One region of the Paenibacillus macerans genome, then DNA from elsewhere that is predicted to be linked to it. Evidence: predicted binding sites of a transcription regulator. Region 1 holds the regulator's gene; each other region holds the start of a gene.
The links. Region 1 encodes Rex, which represses fermentation and respiration genes when NADH is low (regulators of the CRP and FNR family bind a similar motif). Its sites were predicted from a motif close to TTGTGAAATATTTCACAA; they were not measured.

Region 1 (7,704 bases):
GCCAACGATCGCCAGGAACAATAGCAGCACCGGAATAAATCCTATGGCCGCCTCCACCATCCATTTACGCATTCGGCCATGCCCCCAATCGCTGTGGAGTCCGCGGCAAAATGATAAACTTGCTGGCTTGTCCGTCCGTCAGCGTAATGTAAACATTGTCCTCATCCATCTCCGCCTTGGCCGTCACTTTGGAATTCGCCTGCTCCATTTGCTCCAGCGCGGACGTAATTTCCGTATATTTCTTCGTCTCCATCGCCTGCGCCACGCTGAACAGCGCTTTCTGCCACAGCTCGTCCAGAATCGGCGAAGAATGGTCTTTCACGTCCAGCTTCAACGTCCGTCCGCCGATTTGCCGTTTTCCGTCCTGTTCGATTTTCCGCACCAGATCGCCGAGATCCGTCCCGGGTGCGAGGTCCAGCTTCACGGCAAGTTCGTTCGGCTTAATGTCCAACTGTACATCGTTTACGCCATCATAAGTTTTTACGATATTTTCCAGCGGACGCTCAATCGCCCACTGCCGATATATGAACCATCCGCCAAACAGCAATACGGCGGAAATGACAACACTCGACACAACTGGTCCAATACGCAGTTTCACGTGATGTCCCCCTTATCTATATTTCTGAAGTGGTTGCTTTTTCAAGAACCGTCGCTTAGTCGGATATATAATTTGATATATCATTTCTTATATCAAATCCACAAATAAGAGTATATCACATGATCTATCAAATATCGAAAAAAAGTATGGCTATATTTCAAATTTTAAATGGGTAGACTGCTACATATTCTCAAGCAGAAGCGGCAACTCGCCCAGATGGCCGGCGAGCCAAATCATTTCTTTGGCAAACCGGGCAGGCGGAGCGCTGTGCCGATCCATGTTTTCATGAATCCACCAAGCGCTTTCCATATACCAAAGCAGTTCCAGCGAGCGGACCAATAATCCTTCCTGCAACGGGCATTCTTTGCCGTATCCTTCAAGAAACGCCGCGGCTAACGAAACGTCCAAAGTCTCCTGAAAGGCGCATGACATGACCGCCCGGGCGACGTCCAGCCAGGGATATTCAAAATTGAGCCGGTCAAAATCCAAAATAGCCGATAAGCGATCATCGTCGAACAACAGGTTGTCCGCCCACAAATCGCGGTGCGCCCAGCCTTGCCGGATCCCCTCAAACCTTTGCGGATCCACCGATTCCGTGGCCAGCAGTTGTTTTTCGACAGGTTCGAGAATATCGGTTTTGCCTGACGATTCCGCTTCAGCCCGGACCGCTTTCCAATGAGCCAAACGTTCCTCACGGCTAGGCGGGATAAATTGCGGGGCCTGTCCCCTTCCAAGCGTCCCGTCGTTTAGCAGCAGGTGCATTTTCCCCGTCATTCTCCCCAAATCATGAATTTGGGAGGCGTTGGCTTCCCCGGGAGAGATCAATTTGCCTTTGCAATATTGCATGGCCACGAACTTCTCCCCACACTCGGACTCCAGCATGATTTGGTCTTGGTATGTAAAAAGCTGAGGACAGGCGATACCTTGGCGGAATAATCTGATTTGTTCGGAAAGCGCCGTCGAAAGCTGGCTTGGATTGTACAGCCGGTACCTCTCCTTATTGTATTGTTTTAGCACGTATTCTCCGGAATCCGTTTCAACTTTCCACTTTAAATTAAGCCAGCCGCGTTTGATTGGGGTTGCTTGCAGGATACGCAATCCAAAATAATCCTGGAACGATTTCATTACATCGTTATAAATCCTTTGCTCGCACGGCGGTTGATCGGAATTCACCAAGCGCATGCCCTCCTAATATGAAAATATTAAAATTCAATCGAACGTATGTTTTCATATTACAAAAAACGGCCTCCACGTCCAAGTTGCTGAACATAGAAACCGTATGCTTCAAATCTCCTATTCGGTTCACTTCATGGCGGATCAGCGGTTCGGAAGCGTAAATACATCGTTCAACGCCTCACCGGTGCCGAAATCGTAAAAACGGTAGTAGTGGTGATCCTTTTGTTTATAAAACAGCTGCCATACCAGCCGTTCATTGTAGATGCCGGGCACCAGCCTGACGATAGTAATCCCGGGCAGGCTTTCGTTAATGATCGTCCGCACCCGGGTCTCCGACACACCTTCCGAGAGCAGCCGCACCACGGGTTCATGACCTTCCCGGAGCCATACCATCATCTCCCGGCCTGACCCGTCTTTGCCCTGGACCACCCAGCACACATCGTCCCACACCGATTTCCACACTTTATCGCCCTGGACCAGGTCCGTCTCCTGTTTCGCCTGCTCAATCACTGCATTTTCGCTTGCCCAGGTATCCTGAAGAACGTAGATATAAAAACGGTGAAGGGCAAAAAGCACGATCACTAAAATCAGCAGCGAAAGCAGGAGCCACTTGGTTCTCTTTCTCAACCTTCTCTTCCTTTCCCCTGTAGCCAGTCGTCTAAACCCACATTCGCGCACATTCGCACAGTCGCAGAAAAATAACGTTAATTCCGGTCGTTATTCCGCCGTTTTTCCTCCGCATCGTTAAAATAACGGCTATGTTAGTTCTTATTTTCCCCGAGGACGGCGATATCGTCAATATCACGGCCTATGCCGGGAAATAGCGACAAAAAAGTCCCTTATTGCAGCGGAAACCTCTTCAAATCCGAAAATAACGCCCTTTTTTACCGCTAAATCGCCGTAATTACAGGCACAGCCACAGGTGCAGCCACGAACATGACACGTCCACGTCCACGGCCGCAGCTTCACGCGCCATTCAAAAAGCAGCAAGCAACCAGTGCCAAGCCTCCAAGCGCCTACCGGGCCAGCAGCCCTTCGAAGGCCTCTTGCGCCTCGCGCCGGATACGCTCCTCGTCGAGGGTGAGGCAAGCCCCGTGTTTGACCAACTGCTCGCCGTTAACCCACACATGCTCTACATCTTTGGAGCCGGCCGAATAGACGACATGGGAAACGTAATCCGTCTTCGGCAGGAAATGGGCCTGTTCCGTATTCAGCGCGATAAAATCCGCCTTCATGCCGGCCGCGAGTTTCCCCGTATTCGCCAAGAACACCGACTTCGCCCCGTATTCCGTGCCCATTTTGAGGGCTTCCAGCGCCGGAACGGCGGTAGGATCGCCGGAAACGCCTTTGTGGATCAACGCGGCGAGGCGGACCTCCTCGAGCATATCGAGGTTGTTGTTGCTGGCGGCGCCGTCCGTTCCAAGCGAAACGACCACGCCTTTGCCAAGCAGTGCCGGCACCCGCGCCACGCCGCTGGCCAGCTTCAGGTTGCTGCCGGGATTGTGCGACACCGCCACGTTATGGGCCGCCAAAATATCGATCTCCTCATCGGTCAAATGCACGGCGTGAGCAAGCAGCGACGGACGGGAGAACATCCCGAGGTTCAGCAAATGCTGAACGGGTCTGACCCCGTAATCGTTCACGTTTTGCTCCACTTCCGCCCGCGTCTCCGACATATGCGTATGCATCGGCAGATCCAGATCATTAGCCGCTTGCACGAATTTCTCGAAAAATTCCGGCGGACAGGTGTACGGCCCGTGCGGCGAAATCATCGCCGTGATTCGGCCGTCCGCCTGACCGTGCCAATTTTTCGCAAACGCGATCGCTTCGTTCAGCTTCTGCTGCTGCACGTCCGGCGGGCACAACCCGATGACGCCGCGCATCAGCACGGCGCGGATGCCCGACTGCTGAACCACTTTGGCCACTTCATCCATATGGTCGTACATGTCCAGGAACGTGGTCGTTCCGCCTTTCAGCATCTCCAGCACGGACAACGCCGTCCCAGCGTACACATCGCCGGCGGTGAACTTGGCTTCCATCGGCCACATTTTTTCCTGAAGCCAGGTCTGCAGCACCATGTCGTCGCCGTATCCGCGCAGCAGCGACATCGCCGCGTGGCCGTGCGTGTTGATCAGCCCCGGCATGAACAGCAGCCCTTTTCCGTCGAAGGTTTCCGCGTCTTCCGCCCCTTCAGGAAGCTGCTCGCCGATATAGGAAATCGTATCGCCCTCAACGAGCATATAGCCCTGTACAATGGAACGATCTTGTTCGAACACGACAAAGGTTCCGTTCTTGATTAACCATTTACGACTCATGGGCAGGTTGTTCCTTTCCGTTTCCATCATTCAAATAATAAGCCAGACTGAGCAAATCGGTCGTGAAATCGGCGGCATGGATGCGGACTTCCGGCGGCACCTTCAAAATCGTCGGAGCGAAGTTCAGAATGGCCCCGATTCCCGCCGCCACCAATTGATCCGCCACGCGCTGCGCTTCGTAATCCGGGACGGTAATGATCCCGATCCGGACATTTTTCTCCCGCACCGTTTCCGTCAGGTCTTCGATCGGCTGGATCGTGATGTTGTTGATTTGCGTGCCGATCTTGGCCGGAGAGGCGTCGAACACCGCCACGATTTTCATGTTGTCTTTCAAATAAGCGTTGTAATTCGAAAGCGCCTGCCCCAAATTACCGGCGCCGACCAGCGCAACGTTGATCTGCTGGTCCAAGTTGAGGATTTGCTGGATTTTCTCGATCAAATACGCGACATCGTAGCCGATGCCCTTTCGCCCGAAATCGCCGAAGTAGGCCAGATCCTTGCGGATCTGGGCCGGGTTGAGGTCCAGCTTCTGGCCGAGCTCCTGCGAGGACACCGTAGGCACTTCGCGCCGGCTCAGCTCGTTGAGGAACCGCAAATACACCGGCAGCCGGCGGACGACGGCATCGGAAATTTTTTCGGATTTCATACGTTTATCCCCCTATTCTGACGCGGACTTAGAGACGTTTTCGTCTCCCGGATTTAACCATTCCGATATGCGCGGAACCATCTGAGTGAGCGGCATATGCTCCATCTTCGGCCCGGGCAGTGAATATAAAAAGTATTTCCCGTAGTAAGACTCCAAGATGCGGGTATCGTAAACAACCACGATCCCCCGGTCCTGCGAGGAGCGGACGAGCCTGCCGAATCCCTGCTTGAAGCGGATGACCGCCTGGGGCACGGACAGTTTCATGAAAGGATTTTTCTTCTCCTTCTGCAGCCGTTCGCTTTTCGCTTCCACCAGCGGATGGTTGGGGGGCTGGAAGGGCAGGCGGACGATCGCCAGGCTCGTCAACGCTTCGCCCGGAATGTCCACGCCTTCCCAGAAGCTGCTCGTCCCCAGCAGCACGGACGCCGCCTGGCCCTGAAAGCGCCGGGTCAGCTTGCTGCGGCTGCCGCTGTCCATCCCCTGGCCGATGACCGTGATTCCTTGCGCCGACAATAGCTCCTTCAACGGCTCGTAAACCTGCCGCAGCATCCGGTACGATGTGAACAGCACCAGCATGCGGCCTTGCGTCGCAACCGCGGTATCGGCGAGCGAACGCACCAGCGTGCTGACGAAATGGTCGTCGCCCACGCTCCCCTTTACGCTCGGAAAATCGCGCGGGATGACGAGCAGCGCCTGGCTGCGGTAATCAAACGGCGACGGCAGCATCGCCGTGTTCAGCCGTCCTTCCCCGGCCGCTTCCGTCAGTCCCAGCTGTTCGATCATATACTGGAACGACTTGTCGACCGACAGCGTCGCCGAGGTCATCACCACGCTTTTTTTTCTGTCGAAAAAGTATTCCTTCAATTGCGCGCTAACGTCGATCGGAACGGCATACATCTGCAGGGAGCGGCTGCGGAAATTCCCGTTCGCTTCCATCCAGTACACCGTCTCCTCGTTCTCCAGCTTCATGAAGAAACGCAGGGCCTCCCGCTCGTTGGCCAAATCCTTGAATAACCCGTTGATGTCGGTCAGGAGGCTTTCGGAACCGTAATCCTCCTGCTCTTCCCGGATTTGCGCCAGCATCCGGTCGCCTTTGCGGAGCACGTCCCCTAGCGAGACATAGATCTGGTTCTCCAGCGCCAGCAGCTTATCCCATTCTTTCGGTTTCTTTAGCGGAAGCAGGCGGTAAACGAATTGGCCCGGATCGCCGGGCGCGGCGTCGCTCCGTTCCGGCATCAGGGCAAACAGCAGCTCGCTGAGCTTGTCCCAGCTTTCCTTCACATCGATCAGCGTCGGGTACATTTCGTCGATGACCTGGCACCATTCGCCCGTTTTTTCGCCCCCCGCCGCCTGCAAAGCGATGCGGAGATTTGGCAGCTGGCCGGTCTTGCTGTCTTTAAACAGCCGGGTGAGCGTATGAATGACAGTAAAATACTTCATATGAATGCCCAGGTGTTTCCCCGCCACATCCTCCAAATGATGGGCCTCGTCGATGACCAGACGCTCGTATCCCGGCAGCAGCTGATGCCCGGCCTGGATATCGGTAAACAGCTTGGAGTGGTTCGTAATGACCACATCGGCGACCCCGGCTTCATGTTTGGCCCGATGGTAGAAGCATTTGCGGAACCATGGGCAGGACCGCCCGAGACAGGAGTCCGACTCGCTGGCCACCGTTTCCCAGAAATCGCCGCCGCGATTGCCCAAATTGAGCTCTTCATCGTCGCCGTTGACCGTTTGCGTCAGCCACACTACCAATTGCGCCGCCGTCATCACCTCTTCTTTCGGCGTGGCAAAGTCTCTTCTATTTATTTTATGTTCAAATTTGCGCAAGCACAAATAATGCTGCCTGCCTTTAAATACGGCAGCCAGGAAAGGAAACGGCACCACCTCGGCGAGCAGCGGAACGTCTCTTTCCCGAAGCTGCTCCTGCAGGTTGATGGTATGCGTGCTGACCATTACTTTTTCTTCCCGTTTGACGCTATGGTAGATCGCGGGCAGCAAGTAACCAAGCGATTTCCCCGTTCCGGTCCCCGCTTCGATCAGCAGATGCTTGTCATCGTTAAAAGCCCGGCTCACTTCCTCCAGCATCTTGTTCTGAGCATCGCGCTCCTCGTATTGGGGCAGCCTTTCGCGCAGCCGCTCCCTCACCTGCTCCATGAACTGCTCAAAGGACACACCCTCCAGCGGATTGTCCGCCATAGCGCCCCGCGGAGATTCGATATCCATCCAATCCTCGGCCTGCAGCGCGAACTGGCGATAAAAGATGTAACCGTCATCGCTTTGCTCCGTTTCGCGTTCCTTCTCCTGGACCATGGCATCGAAAAACCAGCCGAGGTCGCTGTCCTCGCCCGCAAACAAATCCGCCAGGCGCTGCAGGGTCAACAGCGGCAGCCGCTCGCATTCCTCCAGGCATTTCAGAAAAATCAGCGCCGTCGCCAAGGCGTCGCTGTCCGCCTGGTGCGGACGCTCGTGCTGCACCTCGAATTCGGCGGCCACAAGCCCCAGCTGATAGGAGGTCAGCGAAGGAAAGAGGATTTTCAGGAAGTCCATCGTATCCAGAATCCGCCCCGTAAACGGCAGATAACCCGTTTTGTCCAAAGCGCTTTGCAGATAGTTGAAGTCGAAAGCGACATTGTGCCCGACCAGCACTACATCGTTCAGCAGCGGAACCATCTCCATCATCACTTCGTCGAGGTCCGGCGCATCCTTGACATCGTCTTCGGTGATGCCGGTCAACCCCGTGATGAACGGCGGAATCGGTATTCCCGGTTTGACGAAGGAGTTGTATACCTGCGAAATCGACTTATCCGGTTCTATAATGGCAAGTCCCACTTGAATAATTTCATCGGAGGACTGGTTGCCCGTCGTTTCAAAATCGAGCACGGCATATTTCATTGCTTTTTAAGTCCCTTTCGTTCCAGTCTCTAATACAGCATAACAGAAGAAGAGCGATTTGAAAATTCATGCCG
Region 2 (7,704 bases), 2.3 Mb from region 1:
CCTCGGGCACATGCGGGAACAACGCGGCCATCTCATCCCCGGTTTTCAGGTAGAGCTGGTCCGTGTTCATTTTGAGCCGGTTTTCGTCGTCGACCGTTTTGCCGGTGCCGATGCAAATGAGCACATCCTGAACCTCGGCGTCCTCCCTGTTCAAGTAATGCACATCGTTGGTGGCCGCCAGTTCGATCCCCGTCTCCTGCGCCAGCTGAATAAGCTGGAGGTTTACCTTTTTTTGCTCCGGCAGACCGTGATCCTGCAGCTCCAGATAAAAATCTCCGCCAAACGCCGACTTATAGCGCAGCGCCGCTTTTTTCGCTTCCTCGTAAGATCCGCGCAGCAAATGATGCGGCACCTCTCCGCCCAGACAGGCGCTCAAGCAGATCAGCCCTTCCCGATGCCGCTCCAGCGCCTCCCAATCGATCCGCGGTTTGTAGTGGAAGCCTTCCAGATGGCCGATCGAGACGAGTTTCATCAAATTCCGGTACCCGGTTTCATTTTTAGCCAGCAAAATCAGATGGTGGATCGGCTGATCCTGACGGCTCCCCCGCTCCTTGCGCGAGCCTGCCGTAAAATAAACTTCACAGCCGATGATCGGCTTGATCCCGTGAGCTTTGCACAATTTATAAAAAGGAACCGCGCCGTACATGACACCGTGATCCGTCAGCGCGAGCGCCTTCATGCCGGAAGCCGCCGCTTTGGCGACGAGCTCTTCCAGTCTGGCCGCGCCGTCGAGCAAGCTGTATTCGCTATGTACGTGCAGATGAACGAAGCTGTCCATGCGATCCCCTCCTTTTCGCTTTCAAACTCTATAAATATTTTATCATACATAGCCCAAGCGCGCCCATAGAATGGTAGAGGATAGGACAGACCTCGGAAAGGGGAGCTTGTATCGTGAGTTCGTTTTTGAGCAAAGCGGTTATGGACTTTTTTATCGCATTCGGAATCGTCGTGGGCGGAGCTATGGTTGGCGGGATCGGGGCCGTCGTTTCCCTGCAGCCGCCGACCCAAACGATGCTGGACATCGCCGACCGCATTAAAATTTGGGCGCTTGCCGCCGCGATCGGGGGCACAATCGATCCGATGCGGGTCATCGAAAGCAATTTTTTTGACGGAAACCTGTCCCCGGCCATCAAGCAGATTTTGTATTTGCTGTTTGCATTCTTTGGCGCCCACATGGGTTCCGAGCTGGTGAGATGGATGTGCGGGGGAAGCCGGGGATGAATGAAGCAAAGCGGCCGGAAATCAAGGGATTCCGTCGGTTTTTGCAGCTTGCCGCCGTGTTTATTCTGGGGATGGTGGCGGGAAGCATCGTATACAACGTAATCTATCAGACAAGCTACAACGTGCTGTGGATTCAAAACAAGGATCTGCAAATCCAGCTGCATCAAGCCGAGGAGGACCTCCGGACGCTGAAAAAATACAATAACCGCTCGACCGTGATCAAAGAGATCAAGGTGCGCGTGGAGGAACGGGATCCTCCGCTCGATTCGCTGGCGGTCAAGGAAGTCACCAAGCAGCTCCATGACGAGCTTGAGGTGCTTCGCGGCAGGAACATTTTCGACATCGACTCCGATGCCAAAATGGCCCGGACGCTGCTGAACCGGAAAATCTATATCGTACGCGACAAGGAGTACAGCATCCAGGTTAAAACGATGCTCGTGAGCGAAGGGGTGCTGCAGGTGTGGGTGGATATGCGGCCGTATATCCGGCTCTAACTTTTCATGCTACAATAAGGTTGTTAAAAAAACGGAGTTTGATCACGCAGTTGTGTGCTCGAAGCGGATTCGGCATCGAATCTTGAATTCAGCCGGGTCTTCCGGTGCTCACGTACCTTAAACGTACGCTCCGCTCCTCAGACCCTAGCTTCATCCAACCTTCTCGGTGCTGAAACTCCGTTTTTTTAACTTTTATCGAACCCGGTTATTAAAAAAACGGAGTTTGATCACGAGCACACCCGCAAAAAACAGGCTGACTGCAAGGATGATTGAGACCGGGAAACTGCGGCGGAAAAATAAACACTAGCGTTGCATTAAATCTGACAAGATACATTTTCTAGCCCATACCCATATTTTAACGGTTGCCACAAGCGCTATTTGTTCCAAAAACGTTGATTTTAAATCGTAACGGTTGCCATGGTGCTAATTTCACTGAAATCCGGCTATTTGGGCTTAGATTCAGGCAAATAACAACGCTTACAACCGTTAGAATTTAGAAAAGGCCTTTTTTCGTAAAATAGCAACTGCTACAACCGTTAGATCCCGGGTAGCTTTTTGGGAAATCTTTAATGCAACGCTAGTGAAAAATAAGAGCAAAAAAAGTTGTTATTCCGGCGATATCCGTTCATTTGAGAGAAATAGAGGCAATTTATGCCGTTATTTTCCCCCGATCGCTAGGAAATGCCGTCGCTTTGACCATTCATCGGGAAATAAGGACAAAAAATGGCGCTAAAGGGGATGAACATGCCTGGCTCCGGATAATAAGGACATAAAAGTGCCGCTATTTTGAAGGCCACGGTCGGCCGTTCCAGCAATCAGCGGTTCATTGTTCCAGTAATCAGCGGTTCGTTGATGCAGTAGCCGGCTAGCCGGGGTTAAGAGCGCCTATTCCCAAGCCAAGCCGATGATCATCCCCGCGATGATCATCACCCGCATTTTTCAAAGCCATCAAGCCAATTGTAAAAAAGGAGCTGTAGATCTTCCCATGATCCAAACGATTCAATACATTCTGTACGCCGTACTCATTATCGCCTGCGTTTGTTCCGTCTTTTTCAGCTTTAAGTCGCGCCGTTCGCTCGACCCTAAGGTTCGCGGACTGTCCGCCGCCAAAACCAACATCAGCATGGGGGTCACGCTCATTATTTTGGCGCTGATCCAAATGTTCATGTTCAGCGGCTCTTCGCTCCGCGTCGTGATCGGCGCGTTGTTTATGGTGCTGGGCGCGTTTAACATTTTTGCCGGCATCCGCAATCACGGCATCTTTTCCCGCCAAAAGGCGGAGTAGTTAAGCTCATCTATGAGAAATTTATGCCAAGAAATTACCTCCGGAAAGTAGTTGCCTGCTGGAATTTATATGCAGGAAATTCCCCAAAATCCCGGCTCGCCCGAGTCAACTGGCTTGCTCATCCGGTTCGGCTGACTCCGCTGAATTCCGATCTTTCGGCCTTATCCGCATGGTCCGCCCGTGCTGCCTATGAGCGGTTCTTCCAACCGGCCGGTTTCATCCGGCCCGCTATGCGTGATCGATCGATTGCAGCGCCATGACCGCCTTGGAAACGAGATAGTCCTGATAAGTTAACATAATCTCCAGCTTGCAGGCCCGGCGGCTCATTTCCAGCACGACCGGAAGGATGACGACCGGGTTTTCGATCTGCACCGGACGTACGAAATACGTCGTAATGTTGTCGACGACGAAGTCCATGCCGCTTGCGTCCTTGGCGGTGCGCAGGCCGGCCTGGGTCATCAGCGAGGTGAGCACGCCGTGCGAAATCGTGCCGAGGTCGGTAGCCATCTGCGGCGTTATCATCCCGCGGAAAAACAGTTTCCCCTCCGCGTCGCGCTCTTCGGCAAAACCGTTCCACATCAGGTGCTCGAACGTTTCCCCGAGCTGCGGCTGGTTGCGCACGTCGCGCATCGCCTGCAGCACCTCCCGGCGCGTGACGGAAGAAACCAGCTTCCGGTTGCGGTCCACCACCGGCAAAAAATCGATCCCTTCCCAAACCATGATTTGCGCGGCCGAAGCCAGCGACGTCTGCAGTCCCACCGTAATCGGATGGCGCGTCATGCACTTTTCAATGGGCTGATCCCCGCTGAGCTCCTCCACGTTTTTGCGGCTGACGATCCCGATGACCCGGTTCCACTCGTCCACGACCGGAAAATGCTGATGCCCCGTCTCCAGCGACAACTCGTCAAAATCGGAGATATTGCTCGCGGCTTTCAGCATGTTCACCCGCGGCTTACGGGCGACGATATCCTCCACCAGCATGATTTTTTTCTTGATCAACCGGTCGAAAATGGCCCTGTTGATCATGGATGCAACGGTAAACGTATCGTGGCGCGAGGAAATGATCGGCAGCGCCAGCTTGTCCGCCAGCGCTTTGACCTCGCGGCTTGTGCCGAAGCCCCCGGTCACCAGCACCCCCGCTCCCTGCTCCAAAGCGAGCGAATGGGCGTTGTCGCGGTTCCCGATGATCAGCAGGCTTCCGGCGTCGATATACCGCGCCATGGCATCGATTTTCATCGCGCCGATGACGTATTTGTGCAGCGTTTTGTCCAGCCCTTCGCCGCCGCCAAGCACATGTCCCTCCACGATGTCGACTACATCGCCGAACGTAAGCTGATCGGAGATGTTCCGCGGCTTCTTCTCCACGCGAACGGTGCCGATCCGCTCCTTGGTGATGACGATGCCGAGGTTTTCCGCCTCTTTGACCGCGCGGTAAGCCGTTCCCTCGCTCACGCCCATCGCTTTGGCCAGCTTGCGCACGGAAATTTTCGTACCGATCTTAAGTTGTTCGATATGTTGAAGCAGCTGCTCGTGTTTTGTGACGCTTTCTTCCTGCCCCTCCAACTGTTATACCCCCTTGCCCGAATCTGTACTACTCTGTTTCCATTATACACGTTCAGGCATAAGTCATCCATACGGCCGCAAGCACGATCACGGAATAGACAATTTCCATGATTCCGGTTTGCTTTGCCGTGATCCGTATGCGCGGACACCATGCGGCCCTGGCCAGCAGCAGCAAAGCCGGCAGCAATAGCGAAAGGGGGAACAGCCAAGCGGCGAGCAGCGACAATATCAGGTGATAGCTCACGGAATAGAAATAGAACCGGGGGTTGTTCCGCTCGCGGATGATCGTTTTGACGTAAAAAGCCGTGCCCGCGAAATAGCCGATGCTGATCAAAAACAGCTCCACGGCTGCCCCGTAGTCCGTACCTCCGCCCAACCTGAAAGAAACAAACACCATGATGCTGAACTGCACGATGGCGGCGATGTCGTTAACCAGGGCGCGTTCGCGTTTTTGCCTGGCGTAGTAGACGTTGACGGCAAACAGAGGCAGGAACAGCAGGGCCATCAAGATGATGTCGGGGCGAAGCAAGGCGAGCGCCGTTCCGGCAGGGACGAGAAGCGTTCCATACAGCAAGGCCGGTTTGCGGTAGCGATCGCCTTTGCCCGTGCGGACCCACTGCAGCAAAGGAAACATCAGCAAGTAGATCAGCAGCCAGCAAGCAAACAGCAGGGCATGGATCCACCCGGGGGTCGAGGCGGCCATGCCGAACAGGAACGGAAGGACCAACATCGCCCAGGCTCCATGCTGATTGGGGATATAATGCTTCAAGCGCATGACGGCGTCCTCTCCTTATTTTTCAAATGGATGGGGCAAATTACGGATCATTATATCCGCCGGAGGAAATCGCTCCAGTGACGCCGGTCACTGTAATCATGACAGCTTCCCAACAGAAAAAAGAGCGAATATCGTGCCGTTTTTTATCTTGTGACTGATATCACAATCCATTCCGAAGCCGTTGATATAATGAGGGCGAACGATAAGATTTTAAATTTTAACTAATCAATTAGGGAGGACTTCAAAATGAATCCGATTAAAGCAACCGTAAACGCCACCGAGTATCCGCCGCAGCTTAAGCATAAAACTATTTTTGACGCTTACGAAGCCCTGCATCCGGGAGAAGCCATGCTGCTGATCAACGATCATGACCCGGTGCCGCTGCGTTATCAATTTGAGGCGATGCATCCCGGACGGTTCACTTGGGAGTATCTTGAAGAAGGGCCGGACACATTCCGGGTGAAAATCGGCAAAAATTAAAGTTTGGAGGTGGACGAATCATGGAGAACCGGGTTGTCGAGCTTGATGTACGCCCGCAGCTGCGCCAGGGAGCGGAGCCGTTAGGAATCATTATGAGCACCGTTAAGCAGTTGAAGGGAGGCGAGATTTTCGTCCTGCACGCCACGCTCAAGCCCGTTCCGCTGCTGAAGCTGATGGAACTTAGAGGGTACCGCAATCAATGCGAGCAGGTGGCGGAGGAGCACTGGAAAGTAACCTTCGAACGAAAAAGCAAGTGAACCCCCGGAAATCAAAGGCTAGAGGCAAGCGGCAAGCGGGTTTCTTGACCCGGGAATGTACGGCCGTTAAAGCGAAGGAGGATACGGGAACCGGTGATGCCGGCCCCTGTATCCTCTCTTTTTGCATAGCTGCCGCAACGGTTCGGCCGAGCAGCCGCAATATTCCAGACTGTTGAGAAAGTCTTTAGACTTTTCCATAATTTAAAATTTTGTGTGGTGACTCTCGCCTTCGCAAAGAAAAATCGATTTAAAACGATCTGCCGGCAACAGACCGTGGCCTGGAGCGAGACTAGCTATCCGGAGGCTTTGCACGATTATCCCGTTTGAGCAGGTGACCTGACTTCCTGAACCATAGGGATAATCGTGCAAAATGGTCTGGAGAGCCCCCACATCTACGTCATCATTTATTTTATCAAGCACTGATTTTGGACTTGAGCCCGAATTTTGTGTTCAAATTTTAAAAAATGGACTTTCTCAACAGTCTGAATATTCGCGAAAAATCCGTTTCCTTGAGTTCCTCGAGCTCCTCAAGCTCCACGACCGGAAGCTACTTCCGCTCATACCCCCGCGGTACATAAGCGCAGTACGGATCGCTTTCCAGATAATCGCCGGTCACGGCGTACGCCCTGGCCCGGGAACCGCCGCAAAGCTGCTTGTACTCGCAGGCGCCGCATTTGCCTTTCAGCAATGTCTTGTCGCGGAGCTGCCGCATGACGGGCGAGTTCCGGTATATGTCGGATAGCGAAGAATCCCTGACGTTGCCGCAGCTTACCGGCAAAAATCCGCTCGGGTACACCTCGCCGGTATGGCTGATAAACACGAAGCCGTCCCCGTCGTTAACGCCCTTGGGCGAACGGCCGAGCACATCTTTGCGCTTCACCGCCCCGGCCTCTTCGCCGGCACCGCCTCCGCGCTTTTGCTGCTGTAAAAACACACGGCGATAGTGCGGCGCCTCCGTCGCTTTGATGCCGTAAGGCATCGCCCGCTGCATCTTGGCCAGCCATTCCATCACCCGTTCATGCTCCTCGGGCGTAATCATGTCCCTCACCATCCCCCGGCCCGTCGGCACGAGGAAAAACACGCTCCAAAGCACGGCCCCCATCTCCTTTACCGCTTCGGCGATCCGCGGCAGGTCGTCCAGGTTGTAGCGGGAGACCGTCGTGTTGATCTGGATCGGAATATCGAGCTGTTGCAAAAAACCGATCCCTTTCATCGTCATTTCATAGGAACCCGGTGTTCCGCGAAAATGATCATGGATTGCGGCCGTCGAACCGTCAAGGCTAAATGCCCAGCGGGACAAGCCGACCTCCTTGGCCTTACGCACGGCGGAAAATGTGACCCGCGGCGTGGCGCTTGGCGTCATCGAGACCGGCAGCCCTTTGTCCTGAATCGCGTACCGGGCCAGCTCGAACAAATCGGGGCGCATCAGCGGATCGCCGCCGGTAAACACGAACAGCGGTTTATCCATTTCCGCGATATCGCCGATCAGCTTCTTCCCTTCCTCGAGGCTAAGCTGGCGCGGATCGGGATGATACTGGGCTTCCGCCCGGCAGTGCAGGCATTTTAACGCGCAAGCCCGCGTCACCTCCCAGATGACGATAAACGGATTTACGTTGTAGTCCCTGTCTT
Region 3 (7,704 bases), on a different contig from region 1:
CCAACTTTACAAAGCCATCTAACATCAGGTAAATGCGTTCCCTTGAATCCCCTTCCAAAAATAAAAATTGACCCTTCTTATAAGTTCGCCAATAGACAAACTCCGTTAAGCTTTGCAATTTTTTTTCAGATAAATCAGCAAACAAGTCAAACTGTTTTAAATTTTCTATTACATTCCTTTTATTCATAAATACACCTCTCTTGTTGCGTAATGGAATTAAGTTGAATTTTATCATAGACCCGAATTAATCAATGAAACAAGCAGGCCGAATTCGGGAGCAAATAGGACCCAAATTCGACCATTTTGATTAAAAGTAGTATTTTTATATCTTATTTATGCATGCACAGGTCCCTTTTGTTTAGAAATAACCGTACCCGTTTTTCCTTCCAACGCTTCATTGACCTTGTCTAGAGAGGTAATAATAGCTTTTCGTTCTGAATTTGCATTCACGAAATTGATGGCAGCTTCAATTTTAGGAAGCATGCTTCCCGCCGCAAAATGCTGTTCTTTTACATATCCTTCTAATTCATCAACGGTTACAGACTCTAACCTTTTTTGATTTGGCTTATTGAAATTCACATACACAAAATCCACTGCCGTTAAAATGACAAGCGTATCGGCCTCTACTAATTCTGCTAATTTCTGAGCGGCGAAGTCTTTATCAATCACCGCTTCGGTCCCCGTTAATCCTTCTTTACCATGAATGACCGGATTTCCGCCGCCGCCCACAGCAATGACGATATTCCCGGCCTTTACCAAAGAATCGATCACTTTATATTCAAGAATGCTTACAGGCGTTGGCGACGGTACAACCCGTCTCCATCCTCTTCCTGCGTCTTCTTTAAATACTACTTTGGTTTCCTTCATTAAGTCTCTTGCTTCATCCTCTGTATAAAAAGGCCCGATTGGTTTTGTGGGATTGTTAAAGGCTTCGTCTTTTTCATCGACGACCACTCGCGTTACGATGGTTACCACATCTTTATTTATATTTTGTTTTCTTAATACTTTTGCAATCGCATTTCCCATCCAATAGCCGATCATGCCTTGGCTCATCGCACCGCAAGTATCCAACGGCATGGCGGGCGTTTTTTCCGATTCGGCCGCCTTTTGCTGCAATAAAATATTCCCCACTTGCGGACCGTTCCCATGGACAAATACGACATCCACATCATTTTCTATAATTTTTACAAGTTGTTCCGCCGTTTTTTCCAATGCTTCTTGCTGTGCCTTTGCCGTAGCATTACCGGATTGTATCGCATTTCCGCCTAGTGCCACTACAATTTTTCTTCGTGTCATATTTCAACCCTCCAATAGTTTTTCATTTCCAAAAACTTCAAATCGTAATGTTCCCCGTAACTAATTCATAGATGGTGAATATTGCTAAAGCGGCAATAGCAACGGATAAGATCAGTTCCGCCCGAGTAAAGATCCGCTTTGGTTTACTTTTCTTTTGCAGCTTATAATAGATGAAAATGCCTGGTGCATATAAGGTCATGGCCAATAACAAGTAATCCAGCCCAGCCGCATAAACCAACCAAATTCCATAAATACTTGCGACTATACCAATGATTATATTGATGGTTCGGTCTTTTTCTTTGGATCGCAAGCTATACTTCAATTGATAGAACGCCGAAAACGCATAGGGAATTAAAATGGCTGAGGATGCTAGAGAAAACGCAAAATTATACGCTTGATCCGAAATCATGAAAGTTAATAAAAACAGTTGAATTAAACCATTGGTAATCCATAATGAATTTACAGGAGCTTTGTTTTTATTCTCTTTCGCAAACCACTTTGGAAATACACTATCTTTAGCGGCTAGATAGGGAATTTCAGATGCAAGTAAAGTCCAGCCTAGCCAAGCGCCTGAGGCGGAAACAACCAAACCCAGGTTAATAAATGCAGCGCCCCATTTTCCAACAACACTTTCAAATAAATAGGCCATAGCCGGATTTTTTAACTGGGCAATATCCGCTTGCTGCATCAGCCCGAGAGATAATAATGTAATCAATACGTAAATAATAAGTGTGCCTATCAATCCAATGACGGTCGCTTTCCCGACATCACGTTTATTTTTGGCGCGGCCGGATAAGACAACAGCCCCTTCAACACCAGTAAATACCCAGAGAGTTACAAGCATGGTGCTTTTAACTTGGCTGCCTACCGCCCCCCAAGCAAAAGTACCGCCTTGTCCCCAAAATCCGTCTATGAATATATCGATTCGAAAAGCAAAGATTCCCACAATAATAAACACAAACACAGGTACTAATTTCGCGATTGTAGTTACTAAGTTGATAAGCGCCGCCGATTGTACGCCTCGTAAAATCAGCAGGTGAACACACCAGAGCAATATGCTCGCCCCAATAATCGAGGCTATATTTTGCCCCCCATCAAAAATGGGAAAAAAATACCCCAACGCACTAAATAATAAGGTCGCGTAAGCTACATTGCCAAGCCAAGCGGCTACCCAATACCCCCATGCGCTGTTAAATCCCATAAAGTTTCCAAACCCGGCTTTGGCGTAGCTAAAAATACCGCCATCCAAATCCGGTCTTTTGTTAGTTAAATTCTGAAAGGATAATCCAAGCGCAATCATGCCGATTCCTGTGATAATCCATCCGATAATCATCGCTCCGGCGCCGGCTTCTTTGGCCATATCGCTTGCCAGGTTAAACGCTCCGCCGCCGATCATCGAACCGACAACTAGAGCCGTTAGTGTAAATAATCCTAATTTGTTATCTTCACCCATTGCGCTCACTTCCCAAAGTAGCCGCTAAAACCGCTTTAATGGTGTGCATTCTATTTTCCGCTTGATCGAATACTTTGGAATGCTTGCTGCGGAATATCTCATCGGTGACTTCCATTTCTCTTAATCCATGTTTTTCGTAAATTTCTTTGCCATACGCGGTTTCCAGATCATGAAAGGCAGGCAAACAATGCAAGAAAATCACATCGCTATTCCCCGTTTCTTTAATCATTTGCCTATTTACTTGATAAGGGGAAAGCAGTTCAATACGCTCGGCAAATTTATCTTCTTCCCCCATAGATACCCAAACATCCGTGTAGATTACATCCGCGCCGAAAGCGGCCTCTTCAATGCTGCTGGTTACCATGACCCGGTCGCTGAATTTTTTGGCCAAATAAACGACTTCTTGTGCCGGCCATAATGTTTTTGGCGCACAAATCCGAACTTCCATGCCAACGATTGAACCGCCGACCAATAAGCTGTTGGCCACATTGTTCCGGCCATCGCCAACATATGTTCCCGGATGGTTAACAAATCCGCGAGCGTTTGGGTAGGATGCCACAGATCCGTTAGACCGTTCCATACCGGTACACCCGAGTGCTGAGCTAATGATTCCACTGTTTTATGGGCAAAGCCGCGGAACTCGATGCCGTCAAACATCCGGCCTAACACTTTCGCCGTGTCTTCTACGGATTCTTTTTTACCGAGCTGGATATCGCCTTTCCCCAAATATTCGGGATGCGCGCCTAAATCCGTACAAGCTACTGTAAAGGCACACCGGGTGCGAGTAGAAGTTTTTTCAAATAAAAGAGCTATATTTTTTCCTTCCAAATAACGATGGGGAATACCGTTTTTCTTTTTCTCTTTTAAATCCGCCGCTAAATCCAGGAGATACAACAATTCCTCTTCCGTAAAATCGATCTCCGCCAGAAAACTTCTGCCTTTTAAGCTTGAACTCAAGGTTCCCATATCTATCCCTGCTTTCTCCATAATTTAAATATCTTTGCGAACGATTGGCATGCTCATGCAACGCGGACCCCCACGGCCACGGGATAATTCCGAGCTCAATATTTCAATGACCTCGATGCCGTGTTCACGCAATAAAGCGTTTGATACATAGTTGCGGTCATACGTAACAACTACCCCCGGCGCAATGGCCAGTGTATTGGATCCGTCATTCCATTGTTCGCGAGCCGAGGCGATTTCATCTCCTCCTCCGCAAGGAATGAGAACCAAATCCTTTAAGCCCAATACCTCTTTTAGCGATTCTATTAAAGAAGTGTGGCGGGTAATTTTAAGCGTTTCTTCATCCGGACCTTGCTCCAAAACATAAATATTCATATTCCCTTGCGGTCCCTGGATCGCCGGATGAATGGTAAATTTATCATAATCAACCATCGTAAATACGGTGTCCAAATGCATAAATGCCCGGCATTTTGGGATTTCTATGGCCAGCACTCGCTTGAACTTTTCTTGGCGGCTAAATAGATTTAGGGCTAATCGTTCGATGGCTTTAGCTGAAGTGCGGGCAGACACGCCAATGGCAATCGTTTCTTCATTCAAAATGAGCTCATCGCCGCCTTCAATGGGAAATTGATAGTTGCGATCCAGCCAAACCGGCACATGATGACCGGCAAATCTCGGGTGATGATTGATAATGTACTCCATAAACAATGATTCACGTCTGCGCGCGGTTTCTCTCATTTTATTAATCGTTAATCCGTCGCCAATAACCGCTGCGGGATCACGGGTAAAATACAAATTCGGCATGGGAACCAAATAAAACGGGGAATGATCCTCCATAAATTCATAGAGTTGCATTTTCTTGCTCGTTTCAATTTCGTTTTTCCGTACCCCGCTCATTATTTTTTGAACTAAATCTTCATTGGCGAAGGAAAGTAAATATTCTTTTAAAATTTGCTGTGAAACATCTCCTTCAGCCCTTGCTTCCTCTAAAACACGGTCAACAAATTCTTCTCTCAATTTCTTATCCGCCAACGCCTCAGCCGCGAGTTTTTCCAAATAAAGAACTTCAATTCCCCGATTGCGTAATGTTTGGGCAAAATAATCATGTTCTTTTTGAATCACCGGCAAATAGGGGATATCGTCAAATAATAACGGCTGTAAATAATCCGGCGTTAAGTTTTCCAATTCCTGCCCAGGACGTTTTAATAATACCGTTTGTAATTCCCCAATTTCCGAAGCAACATGCATGGGATGCTCCATTTGCTGTACCTCCTTTGTATGCTTTGATGTTTACAAGGACATCATAAAGGGTCCATGCTTTCCGCCTCGTGAAAACGCCAGCATATTAGTCGTGAAATATTGCACAATTTTATTTTTAAAATCATAAAAATCTGTATTTTTATAAAGGATTTTTTCCATTTTTTTGCGAAACCTATTTTATACTGCGCATATATGATGAATAACAAGAAAAAGAGCGAAGGAATGCCCGCTTCAGGCAGCCTACGCTCTTTTCAAGCAATCTCGTATTCTCAATTGACCATCTACCAGCTGATTTTATCTAAAAATCAAATTAAATCTTTCTTCTAAAATCTTTCGCTCCGATCGGTTCCGGGAAATGACAAGACAGGTATCATTCCCGCATATGCAACCCGCCATTTCTTTCCAATTTAGATCATCCAATAAAACACCGATAACATGCGCATTGCCAGGCAACGTTTTAATAATCGTTAATTGATCAACATAATCAATCCTTACAACAACTTCTTGCAACTTCCTCTTTAACTTCAAATCCGTTTGCAAAGCCATTTCTGAAGAAGCATGATATATCATAAGTCCTTTCGGAGAAGCTATTTTGATTAAATTCAGCTCACGGATATCCCGTGAAATCGTAGCTTGCGTTACCATCACATCTTGTTCTGCCAACAATTCTACCAACTTCTCTTGGGTTTCTATTTCATATTCGCTCACCAATTGCTTAATTAATCTTTGTCTTTTTTCTTTTTTCATAGAAAGGCACTCCTTTTTATATTTATAGCATTATCACAATCTTGCTCTAATTTTCTATTATTTGCTATTAAGAGGGATACAGAAATTCCACATCATACCTTGTCCCGAACTAAAAAAAGGCTGCCATGTTCTTACACATGGCAACCTCCGGGAAACATAACCGTTTAATATTCAAATGCAAACTGCCGGCCCAGCCACTCCAGGCATAACGGAAACCAGGTGGCCAGATGGTCGTCGGGATCGCCTACCTCCGTGCTGCACATCGACATCCCGTGTCTGCCGTTTTGGTAGAGATGGCATTCGAAAGGCACGCCGGCTCGCCGCAGCGCTGAAGCGAACAGCATGGAATTTTCCACCGGCACGGCAGCGTCCTCCACTGTATGCCACAAGAAGGCGGGAGGCGTTGAGGCGGTTACATATTTCTCCAGCGAAAACGACGCTTCTCGTTCTGCATCACTCCATCCGGGACCCAGACGTTCAATGGAACCCCGGTGCGCAAATTCGCCCGCCGTAATAACCGGATAACACAGCACCATCGCATCCGGCCGGCCTTGTTCGCCTTTGCCGCCAGTGGCTTCCTGCAGCTTGGCATGGTCCCATAAGGTCCCCGACGAAGCCGCCACATACCCGCCTGCCGAAAAACCGCAAACGGCGATCTTGTTGGGGATAATGCCCCACTCCGCGGCGTTTTCCCTGATTTTCCCGATCGCTCGAGAGATGTCTATGACCGGCCGCAGCTCGCTCGCATTCTCGCGAATGGAATAATACAGCGTAAACACATGATACCCTTTGGCAAAAAAAGCCGTAGCCGGCGGGTCCGCTTCCCGCGGCGAAAGCATCTCAAAGCCGCCGCCGGGGCAGATCACCACGCAGGGCCGCTCCAAACGGTTGCCCATGCTTTCTTTTTCGATATCGTGCAAATAACCGACCAGTCTGGCCCCGCTACTGGAATTCGGGTTCAAGTTAACGATCCTCATTTTTTGCCGCCCCCATCTCGAAATTTATTCATAGTCTATTATACTAAGCTCAGCGGGATTTGTTAGGAAGAATGTAACAGGGTAATTTCATTGCCTTCCTTATCCGTCCCGATATCTCATTATTTGTTTAGGTTTATCCTAAATAATGGTATAATCTTCATGAAATTAACTAATGGTGGTGTTCTATATAGTCTTAGTTACTGCAATAAAAGTACCGAAATACATCGAACCTGATACATATTCTTTATTTCTTAGTAACGTTGAAGAAAAAAAGAAGGAAAGAATTAACCGTTTTTATAAAATCGAAGATTCTTATCGTTCCCTCTTGGGCGATGCTTTAATTAGACATAAAATCAAACAATTCACCGGTATTCACAATCATCAATTGAAGATAGATTTGAACAGCTATGGCAAACCCTATATTGATCCTTCTTTGGGTATACACTTTAACATAACACATTCCGGGGAGTGGGTTGTCGCAGCATTCGGAGAAAAAAACGTTGGAATAGATATAGAAGAAATTAAACCTATCAACTTCGAAATTGCCAAAAAATGTTTTTCACCCAGGGAATTTGCCGACTTAACAACTTTGACTGATATAGATGAAAAACGATCATATTTTTACGATTTGTGGACTTTAAAAGAAAGTTATATTAAAACAATTGGAAGGGGGCTATCGATCCCCCTTAATTCGTTCAGTATTTTCATGAACTCTTATAAGGAAATATTTATTGATGGAGCGGAGGACACCGTGTTTTTTAAGCAGTATAGTCTTGACTGCTCCTATAAACTCTCGGTATGTTCTTATCTCAACGAATTTACTAATACCATAGAACAATGTACAATTTACGATTTAATATAGTCTTCGTCATACAGAACTCTGAAATGAAATTGATCCCCTGTATTTCTGCAGGGGATTTTGCTTCCGTTCAGGAATGGCCCGGCTTTATTAAGTTGTCTTGATGGGTAGCATTCGGGTCTTTGGGAAGCGCAACGAGCACCAACGGA
Region 4 (7,704 bases), 230 kb from region 1:
AGGCTGGCTCCAGCCAAGCACGTTCATCACTTCTTTGGTCGTCTGCAGCCCTTTCGCCTTGATCTCCGCCACAATTTCATCGCGGCTCAGCGTCGTGCAACCGCAGATGCCCTGTTTCGCCGCCGACTGAAACCCGTCTCCCAGCACGTATTGCAAAATTTGCTCAACCACCGGCTTGCAGCCTCCGCAGGAGCGGGTTGCCCCGGTGCAGGCTTTGATCTCGTCGACGGTCGTCAAACCCTGATTGGCAATCGCGTCGACGATCGTGCCTTTGGTTACCCCATTGCAGCCGCAGACGATTTCGTCGTCCGCCATCGTTTCCACCGAAGCTTTCTTGGCTCCGCCGCCGCCGCAGCAGCCCGTGCCCATCAGCGCGGCGTACAGTTCGTCCGTCATCTCCGCCTTCTGCTTGATCAGCTTCTGCAGCTCGGCCGAATCGTTAATATCGCCAAACAGCACCGCGCCGACAAAAACGTTGTCCTTCAGCAGAATTTTTTTGTAGGTCCGCTTCCAGTCGTCTTTGCTGCAAATCACCGTATGTTCCGGACCATCGATAAATTCGCCGGTCGAAAAAACGTCAACCCCGGAAATCTTCAGCTTGGTCGAAACGACCGAACCGGCGTAAGGCGCGGTTTCCACGCCGCTGATATGCTTCGCCAGTACCATGCCCTGCTCAAACAGCGGAGCGACCAGTCCGTAGCAGACGCCACGGTGCTCCGTACATTCGCCGACGGAATAAACGCCCTCCAGCGATGTCTGCAAATAGTCGTTGACGACGATCCCGCGGTTCACTTCGATGCCGCTCGCTTTGGCCACCGCAACGTTCGGCTTGATGCCGACCGCCATGACGACGAACTCCGCTTCCAGTTCCGTGCCGTCGGCGAACCGCAGCCCGCTTACCCGCGAACCGCCAAGCAGTTCGGTCGTCTGCGCGCCCATTTTAAATTTGATGCCCTGGCGCTCCAGTTCCGCTTTTAGCATCCCCGCCGCCTGATGATCCAGCTGACGCTCCATTAAATCTTCCATTAAATGCACGACCGTCACGTCCATGCCGAGCTGAACGAGCCCTTTGGCCGCCTCCAGTCCGAGCAGGCCTCCGCCGATGACCGCCGCTTTGCGGCAAGTCTTGGCCGCCTGGATCATTTGCTCGCAGTCCGAAATGTCGCGGAAGCCGACCACGCCTTCCTTATCGCTGCCGGGAATCGGCAGGATAAACGAAGTCGACCCGGTAGCGATCAGCACCTTATCGTAAGGCACGCGCTGGCCGTCCTCCGTGACAACCTCCTTCGTATCCTTGTCGATCCGGGCCACCGCCGTTCCGGTATGCAGCGTAATCCCGTTATCGCGATACCAGTTCAAATCGTTCAGAATAATATCGTCTATCGTTTTGCTGCCTTCAAGCACATAGGAAAGCATGATCCGGTTATAGTTGGGATGCGGCTCGCTGCCAAACACCGTTATTTCGAATTTGGAAGTTAGTTTCAATATTTGTTCAACGGTACTGATGCCCGCCATTCCGTTACCGATCACGACCAGTTTCTCTTTTGCTGTAGCCATCTTCATCCAAGCCCCTTTCAGAATAAGACTGTTCCGAATTGTTAGTTGATTACCTGCAATCCCTTATGCCGAAAGTATACATTTAAAATTATGAATAGTTTGTGATTTCATTCACATTAATTGTGAAAGTTATCACATTTAATTGTCACATTTTTTTTTGCATACCTATTGAAAAATCCGCAGCCTCTTATCTAAGAGAACTGCGGATTTGCTTTTTCTCCGAAACTTATTTTCGCACCAAAGCGATTTCCACATTGTCCTGGGGTTTTAACCTCATGTCAAGGCCGGTGTCCAGCAATTTCTTATGATTGACCTTCAGCACCCATGCTTCCGTCTCCTCCGGACGATAACCATTGACGGAAACGATATGTTGCCCGGTTTTGTTCAGCTCCACGATCCCGCTGCGCTTGAGCAAATCCCTCACGGTCGTGTTTTCATTGTATTGATGGACAAAATAGCTTTTAAGCTGCGGATTTTGACTGCCCCCGTTCACGGTCAGCAGCAGCGATGCTCCATTTTGCCCCGCCGTTGCGCTGCCCGCGGTTTTAACGTAAACGAGTATGTTGTCCCCCGCCTTGAGCTGTTTGTCCCAATCGCGGGACGGCAGCTCCTTGTCATTTAGGCGGATCCCCCACTCCAGCGTCGAATCAAGCGAAACTTCACCCACGGATTGAATTTTGCCCCTATCCTCCGTCAGTTTTACGATACCGCTGCTTTCAAGCGCCTGAAGAACGGTAATCCCTTCCGTATAATCAAAATGCAAACTGCGCGTCACATCGGGGATAAACGTCCCCCCGTCAATCGTTAAAGTAATGTCATCGGCATGCCCATCCTCGCTTTGCAGCTCCTCCGAAGGGTCCGGTTTGTCGATCGTCCCGCCATCGGCGCAGGCTGCCGTGAAGAACGCGGCCAAAACCAACAGTCCTGCCAGCCATTTCAATCTCCAGCGCATCGCCGCCCCGCCTTTCCTTTAATCATTTTCCCTGATTCAATCCAGGAATATTCCATATCTTAAGCATACCGGACCGGCAGAAAGTTCTCAAATTTCGGGGCAGGCGCAAAGAACCCTTCCCTAAGCAGGGAAGGGCGAGGCCTGAATACTTCAAGTTATATTGTATATCGCGGAAATAATATATTGTTCTCCAGGTGCACATGCGTAAAAGTCATGGCTTCCAGCTCTTCTAGACGCGAATAGGTCAAACGGTACGTCGTGCACGCATGGCCAGGCGGCTGAAAATCGTCGGTCAACTCCCGCAGTTGTTTGAGAATGTCGCCCGCCGCGTCGTGTTCGGATTCCAACTCCGCGATGGCGGACTGCAATTTTTCCAGCACTTCCGGGTCCCGGCTCTTCTCCCAAAGGATTATCTTAGGAAACTCCTCTGCCTCTTCCTTGTCGGTATGCTCCAGCAGCTCGCGCCGAAGCTCACCGAACAACCGCTCGACCTCGCGCAAATGCGTATCCGCATCCCCATGGACCCGGGACACCTTGGTCACGTTTTTTTGAATTTCCGGCAGTTCCTCGCGCAAATAGCGATGGTGCGTGTTTACGATATGCCCGATCAAATCGGCCGATTCCGCCTTTGTCCAATCCTGTTCTTCCTCTGCCCGGGGATGTTCGGCCGCCAAGCGGTTTAAGTCCGTGAGCAGCGTTTCAACCGGAATCCCCCGCTCTGCCGCCGCTTCCCCCAACGGACGCGCGCCGCCGCAGCAAAAATCGATTTTCCGCCCGCGGAAATAATCCGCCGATTTTGGAAAACGAAGCACGATATCACGAACCATGTCTTGTTCCTTAAATAATGCTTGTATGTGATTCATCCGGAAAGACCTCCTGAGCTAATGTCGTAAGCTTACGTTTTTAACTTAACGCATAGAAGCGCCTCTCCTTGTGATTTTAATCACTTTTGTTTTTCTTGCTTCCGCTCAAAATATTTAAAGGCCGCCCGTAACCGGGAGGCCTTGTTATCGTCTGGACTTGCAAATAAGTTCGTTTTATTTCAGCACATCGTGATCCACGTACCGTTCGCCGTTTATTTCGCTGATCAACTCGATGGCGACCTTTGCCCCGTCGCCTGCCGTAATGATCGTATGAACGCTGACGCCCGCCGCCGTGCCGGCCGCCCAGATTCGCGGAACGCTGGTCCGGCCTTGCCCGTCCGTAGCGATGACGGTTTTGATTCTCGGCTCGCGGCCTTCTTTCAGCTCCAGGCCGGTAGCGCTTGCAAGATCGGTCAACGCGCCGGTGGCCAATATGATATGGGACGCCTCGTAGCTGCGGCCGGATTCCGTTTTTACGGTTACTGTCGAACCTCCGTTGGCATCGATATGCGTCACTTTTTCTTCAATGAACTTGGCGCCGAATTTTTCGGCCTGCTCCCGTCCGATTTTGAGCAAATCCGGTCCGGAAATGTCCTTTGCCCCGTAATGGTTCTCAATCCAGGCCCGCTTCGTCATGCTTGCGTTGCTGTCCAGAACAAGCGTTTCTTTGCCCGCCTTGGCCAAAAATAACGCCGCGCTGGCTCCAGCCGGCCCTGCCCCGATTACAATTACCTCAGCCACAAGTACACCTACTTTCTAAAATTTTCATGCCGCCTTCGCGACCCGAAAACGGCATGAGCTTATTTAATCCACTGCTCCGCCCAGGACTGCACCTGCTCCATCACCGGACGAAGCGCCCGCCCTTTTTCGGTCAATTCATATTCGATGCGAACCGGCGTTTCCGGATAAACATGACGGACCAAAATCCCCTCACATTCCAAATCCTTCATCCGTTCCGATAACATCTTATCGCTCATGGAAGGAATCTGATTGGAAATATCCTTGAAGCGTTTCGGCCCGCTCATCAGGGTTTGAATAATCAAGCCGTTCCAGCGTTTTCCCAAAAACGAAAAAGCCGATTCAAATCGCGGACACATTCCATACGAATGCTCATCCATAACATTCACCTCATTATTATAGCAAGCCTACAAGCGTTAAACTTACGTTAAGTAAGTTAATATATTTCATAATAGCATATTTACACGCGGAAAGTAAGGGGGGACTCTTCATTCACGCCCCGTATCCGAAAAAACGGCCGCCTTGGCGGCAGCCGCTAATATAGTATATTACGTTTATGGTCAGTTATACCCACCACATCTCGGCGGCGGAATCTTCCATAAGCACTTGCTGCAGATTGCGCACGGCTTTGGTAAATCCTTCATCGATCGACATTAGCCCGTCTTCGTGCTCGATGCTTACCGCGTAATCGTAGCCGTACAGCCGAAGCGCGCTGATAATGTCGGCCCACGTCTTCAGATCGTGGCCGTAACCGACGGTGCGGAACTGCCAAGCCCGCTCCTGCATGTTCGTGTAAGGCTGCATATCCGTGATGCCGTAACGGTTTACGTTCACCGGATCAATCGTCGTATCTTTGGCGTGGAAATGGTGGATGGCGCCGGCCTTGCCAAGGATCGCAATCGCTTGCACCGGATCGATTCCCTGCCACCACATATGGCTCGGGTCGAGGTTGGCCCCGATGACTTCGCCGGCCGCTTCGCGCAGGCGCAGCAGCGTCGCCGGCGTGTGCACGGAAAATCCGCCGTGCAACTCAAGCCCGATCTTCACATGGTGATCGGCGGCAAATTTGCCCCATTCCGTCCAATACGGAATGACTTTATTTTTCCACTGCCAGTCCAGAACTTCCTGGAAGTCGTTGGGCCAAGGCGCTACCGGCCAGTTGGGATACTTGGCATCCTCATGATCGCCCGGGCAGCCGGAAAACGTGTTGACGACCGGCACTTCCAGCAACTCGGCCAATTGCACGGTTTTGACGAAAACGTCGTGGAACTCCTTGGCGATCGCCTTTTGCGGATGCAGCGGATTGCCGTGGCAGCTAAGCGCGCTGATAATGAGTCCACGGGACTCCACCATTTTTTTGAACTCTTCCCGGGCCGCCTTGTTTTCCAGCAGCACATCGGGATTGCAGTGGGCGTTCCCGGGATGTCCGCCGGTGCCGATTTCCACGGCTTTCAGCCCTTGTGCGGCCGCCTTATCGAGCGCTTGTTCGAGCGGAAGGCCTCCAAACAGAACCAGAAATACTCCTAATTTCACCTCTATGCTCCTCCTTGCTTCGTGGTTTGGCCCAAGGCCGGGTTAGTCAAAATATACGGTTTGGCCGGTTTTGGCCGATTTATAGATGGCTTCCAAAATTTCCGTGACCACAAGCGCCTGTTCCGGCTTCACGAGCGGCTCTTTATCTTCCAAGATCGCTTGCACCCAAGCTCTCGCTTCACGGGTGGATTCGTTTTCCTGTTTGCCTTCGTAGAAAGCGACCCCGCCGGATCCGAGATCGACGTTGGTTTCGTACAGGCGGCTCAATTTTTCGCCGTTCAGGCGCAGGCCGTTCGTCATGTCGGCGCCGCCCTCCGTTCCGCATAGCAGCGTTTTCGCTTCTCCAACCTCGACGATATTGAGCGCCCAGCTGGATTCCAGAATAATCGTCGCCCCGTTCTTCATCGTAATGAAGCCAAACGCGGAATCCTCGACTTTAAATTGCTCGGGATCCCAAGGGCCAAACGCATTCGCCGCGTTTTCGCGGTTTCCGAGTTTGTGGAATACGGAACCGGTGACGCTTTTCGGCTCGTAATTGTCCATCAGCCACAAGGTCAAGTCAAGCGCATGGGTGCCGATGTCGATCAGCGGACCGCCGCCCTGCTTCTCTTCGTCCAGGAACACGCCCCAGGTCGGAACGGCGCGGCGGCGCAGCGCCAGAGCTTTTCCGAAATAGATGTCGCCAAGCTCACCGTTTTCGCACAGTTCCTTCAAATAAAGGCTGTCGCTGCGGAAGCGGTTTTGGTATGCGATCGACAGCTTTTTCCCCGTGCGTTTGGCCGCGTCCAGCATTTGACGGGCTTGCTCCGCCGTTTTGGCCATCGGCTTCTCGCACATCACGTGGCGGCCCGATTCCAGCGAAGCGACGGTAATTTCCGCATGCGAATCGTTTGGCGTGCAGACGTGAACCACTTCAGCGTCGCTTTCCGCCAGCAATTTCCGGAAATCGGTAAATACTTTGGCTCCCTCTACGCCGTATTCGGCGGCCGCTTTTTGCGCGCGTTCCTCCACGATGTCGCAGAAGGCGACCAGCTCTACCTCTGGTTGCTGCTTCAGACTCGGCAAATGTTTTCCATTGGCGATGCCGCCGCATCCGATGATGGCGACTTTTAATGTTTTAGACATGAAGTTTTCCTCCCTTTTCGGCATAAGCGCGTACCCATTCCATACTTGCGGCGATGCTTTCCAGCGAATCTCCCGCGCAGTGATCCTGCTCTACGATCAGCCATTCCGCGCCCGCGTCGATCGCGGCATCCCCAATCGCGGCAACGGCGACTTCTCCCCGGCCCAGCTCCACCGTTTCCGGCGAACCGTCCGGCTTCTTAAGAACATCCTTCCAGTGCACGAGCGGAAGCCGATCGCGATATGTAGCGATGTATGCCAGCGGATCCGCTCCGGCAAAGGCTACCCAGCAGGAATCCAGCTCCATGTGCAGCAGGGAGGCGGGCACCTGTTCGTAAATCGCATCCAGCACCGGTTTGCCGTTCAGCGACTGGGTCAGCTCAAAATCATGATTATGATAGCAGAGAATCATTTCTTCCTGTTTGCAGCGTTCCCCGAATTTTTTCAAGTCCTCGATGACCTCGGGCCAACGGTTGCGGTCTTCCTCCGACAGATACGGCACGACGATATACCGGTTGCCGATCGCCTTGTTGAAAGCAATCTCTTCATCAAGCGCGGCCTTTAAACGGTCGTAAGCCGTATGGGCACCCACCGCAACCAGCCCGGTTTCCTGCAGGATTTGCTGTACTTGTCCCACAGTTCTCCCGTAAAATCCGGCAAACTCCACGCCCTTATACCCAAGCTCGGCTACCTTGCGCAGCGTGCCTTCAAAATCGCGTTCCAAATGATCTCTTACCGTATAAAGCTGCAGTCCAACCTTTGCCATAAAATATCACCTCTCCATAAAAATGAAAGACTCTACTTTAAACTATCCGCGCTTTCCAGCAAAATATGCCGGCCTTCGCGCGATGAACGGGCCACGGCATGCATCGCCTCCAGCACATGGTAGCCGAGTTTGCCGCTGGCCCGGTGTTGCCGGCCTTCAAGAATCGCCCTGGC

Region 2: DYE26_RS12870 (DUF2249 domain-containing protein) is a predicted target of Rex. The motif match lies at 5,487-5,504, and genes of this name have one in related genera.
Region 3: arcA (arginine deiminase) is a predicted target of Rex. The motif match lies at 5,062-5,079, and genes of this name have one in related genera.
Region 4: nirB (nitrite reductase large subunit NirB) is a predicted target of Rex. The motif match lies at 1,678-1,695, and genes of this name have one in related genera.

Annotation. Positions count from the first base shown of each region.
Region 1 is NZ_UGSI01000001.1:597,218-604,921, reverse strand. It holds gene DYE26_RS02815 (AAA family ATPase) at 1-72, opposite strand, end outside; gene DYE26_RS02810 (hypothetical protein) at 65-598, opposite strand; gene DYE26_RS02805 (phosphotransferase) at 779-1,780, opposite strand; gene DYE26_RS02800 (cell wall elongation regulator TseB-like domain-containing protein) at 1,916-2,401, opposite strand; gene DYE26_RS02795 (amidohydrolase) at 2,791-4,089, opposite strand; gene DYE26_RS02790 (redox-sensing transcriptional repressor Rex) at 4,079-4,735, opposite strand; gene dinG (ATP-dependent DNA helicase DinG) at 4,748-7,630, opposite strand.
Region 2 is NZ_UGSI01000001.1:2,866,413-2,874,116, forward strand. It holds gene DYE26_RS12840 (DNA polymerase III subunit alpha) at 1-778, opposite strand, end outside; gene DYE26_RS12845 (YtrH family sporulation protein) at 892-1,221, shown strand; gene DYE26_RS12850 (sporulation membrane protein YtrI) at 1,218-1,715, shown strand; gene DYE26_RS12855 (YtpI family protein) at 2,701-3,000, shown strand; gene DYE26_RS12860 (DRTGG domain-containing protein) at 3,229-4,563, opposite strand; gene DYE26_RS12865 (YwiC-like family protein) at 4,616-5,338, opposite strand; gene DYE26_RS12870 (DUF2249 domain-containing protein) at 5,585-5,818, shown strand; gene DYE26_RS12875 (DUF2249 domain-containing protein) at 5,839-6,075, shown strand; gene DYE26_RS12880 (TIGR04053 family radical SAM/SPASM domain-containing protein) at 6,623-7,704, opposite strand, start outside.
Region 3 is NZ_UGSI01000002.1:1,994,745-2,002,448, reverse strand. It holds gene DYE26_RS32200 (Crp/Fnr family transcriptional regulator) at 1-187, opposite strand, end outside; gene arcC (carbamate kinase) at 334-1,296, opposite strand; gene arcD (arginine-ornithine antiporter) at 1,334-2,749, opposite strand; partial or broken gene argF (ornithine carbamoyltransferase) at 2,742-3,715, opposite strand; gene arcA (arginine deiminase) at 3,740-4,972, opposite strand; gene argR (arginine repressor) at 5,267-5,719, opposite strand; gene DYE26_RS32170 (alpha/beta hydrolase) at 5,884-6,696, opposite strand; gene DYE26_RS32165 (4'-phosphopantetheinyl transferase family protein) at 6,869-7,558, shown strand; gene DYE26_RS32160 (MFS transporter) at 7,626-7,704, opposite strand, start outside.
Region 4 is NZ_UGSI01000001.1:371,866-379,569, reverse strand. It holds gene nirB (nitrite reductase large subunit NirB) at 1-1,557, opposite strand, end outside; gene DYE26_RS01695 (hypothetical protein) at 1,784-2,509, opposite strand; gene ric (iron-sulfur cluster repair di-iron protein) at 2,665-3,363, opposite strand; gene DYE26_RS01685 (FAD-dependent oxidoreductase) at 3,547-4,113, opposite strand; gene DYE26_RS01680 (winged helix-turn-helix transcriptional regulator) at 4,173-4,490, opposite strand; gene DYE26_RS01675 (sugar phosphate isomerase/epimerase family protein) at 4,675-5,643, opposite strand; gene DYE26_RS01670 (Gfo/Idh/MocA family protein) at 5,686-6,768, opposite strand; gene DYE26_RS01665 (sugar phosphate isomerase/epimerase family protein) at 6,761-7,531, opposite strand; gene DYE26_RS01660 (Gfo/Idh/MocA family protein) at 7,564-7,704, opposite strand, start outside.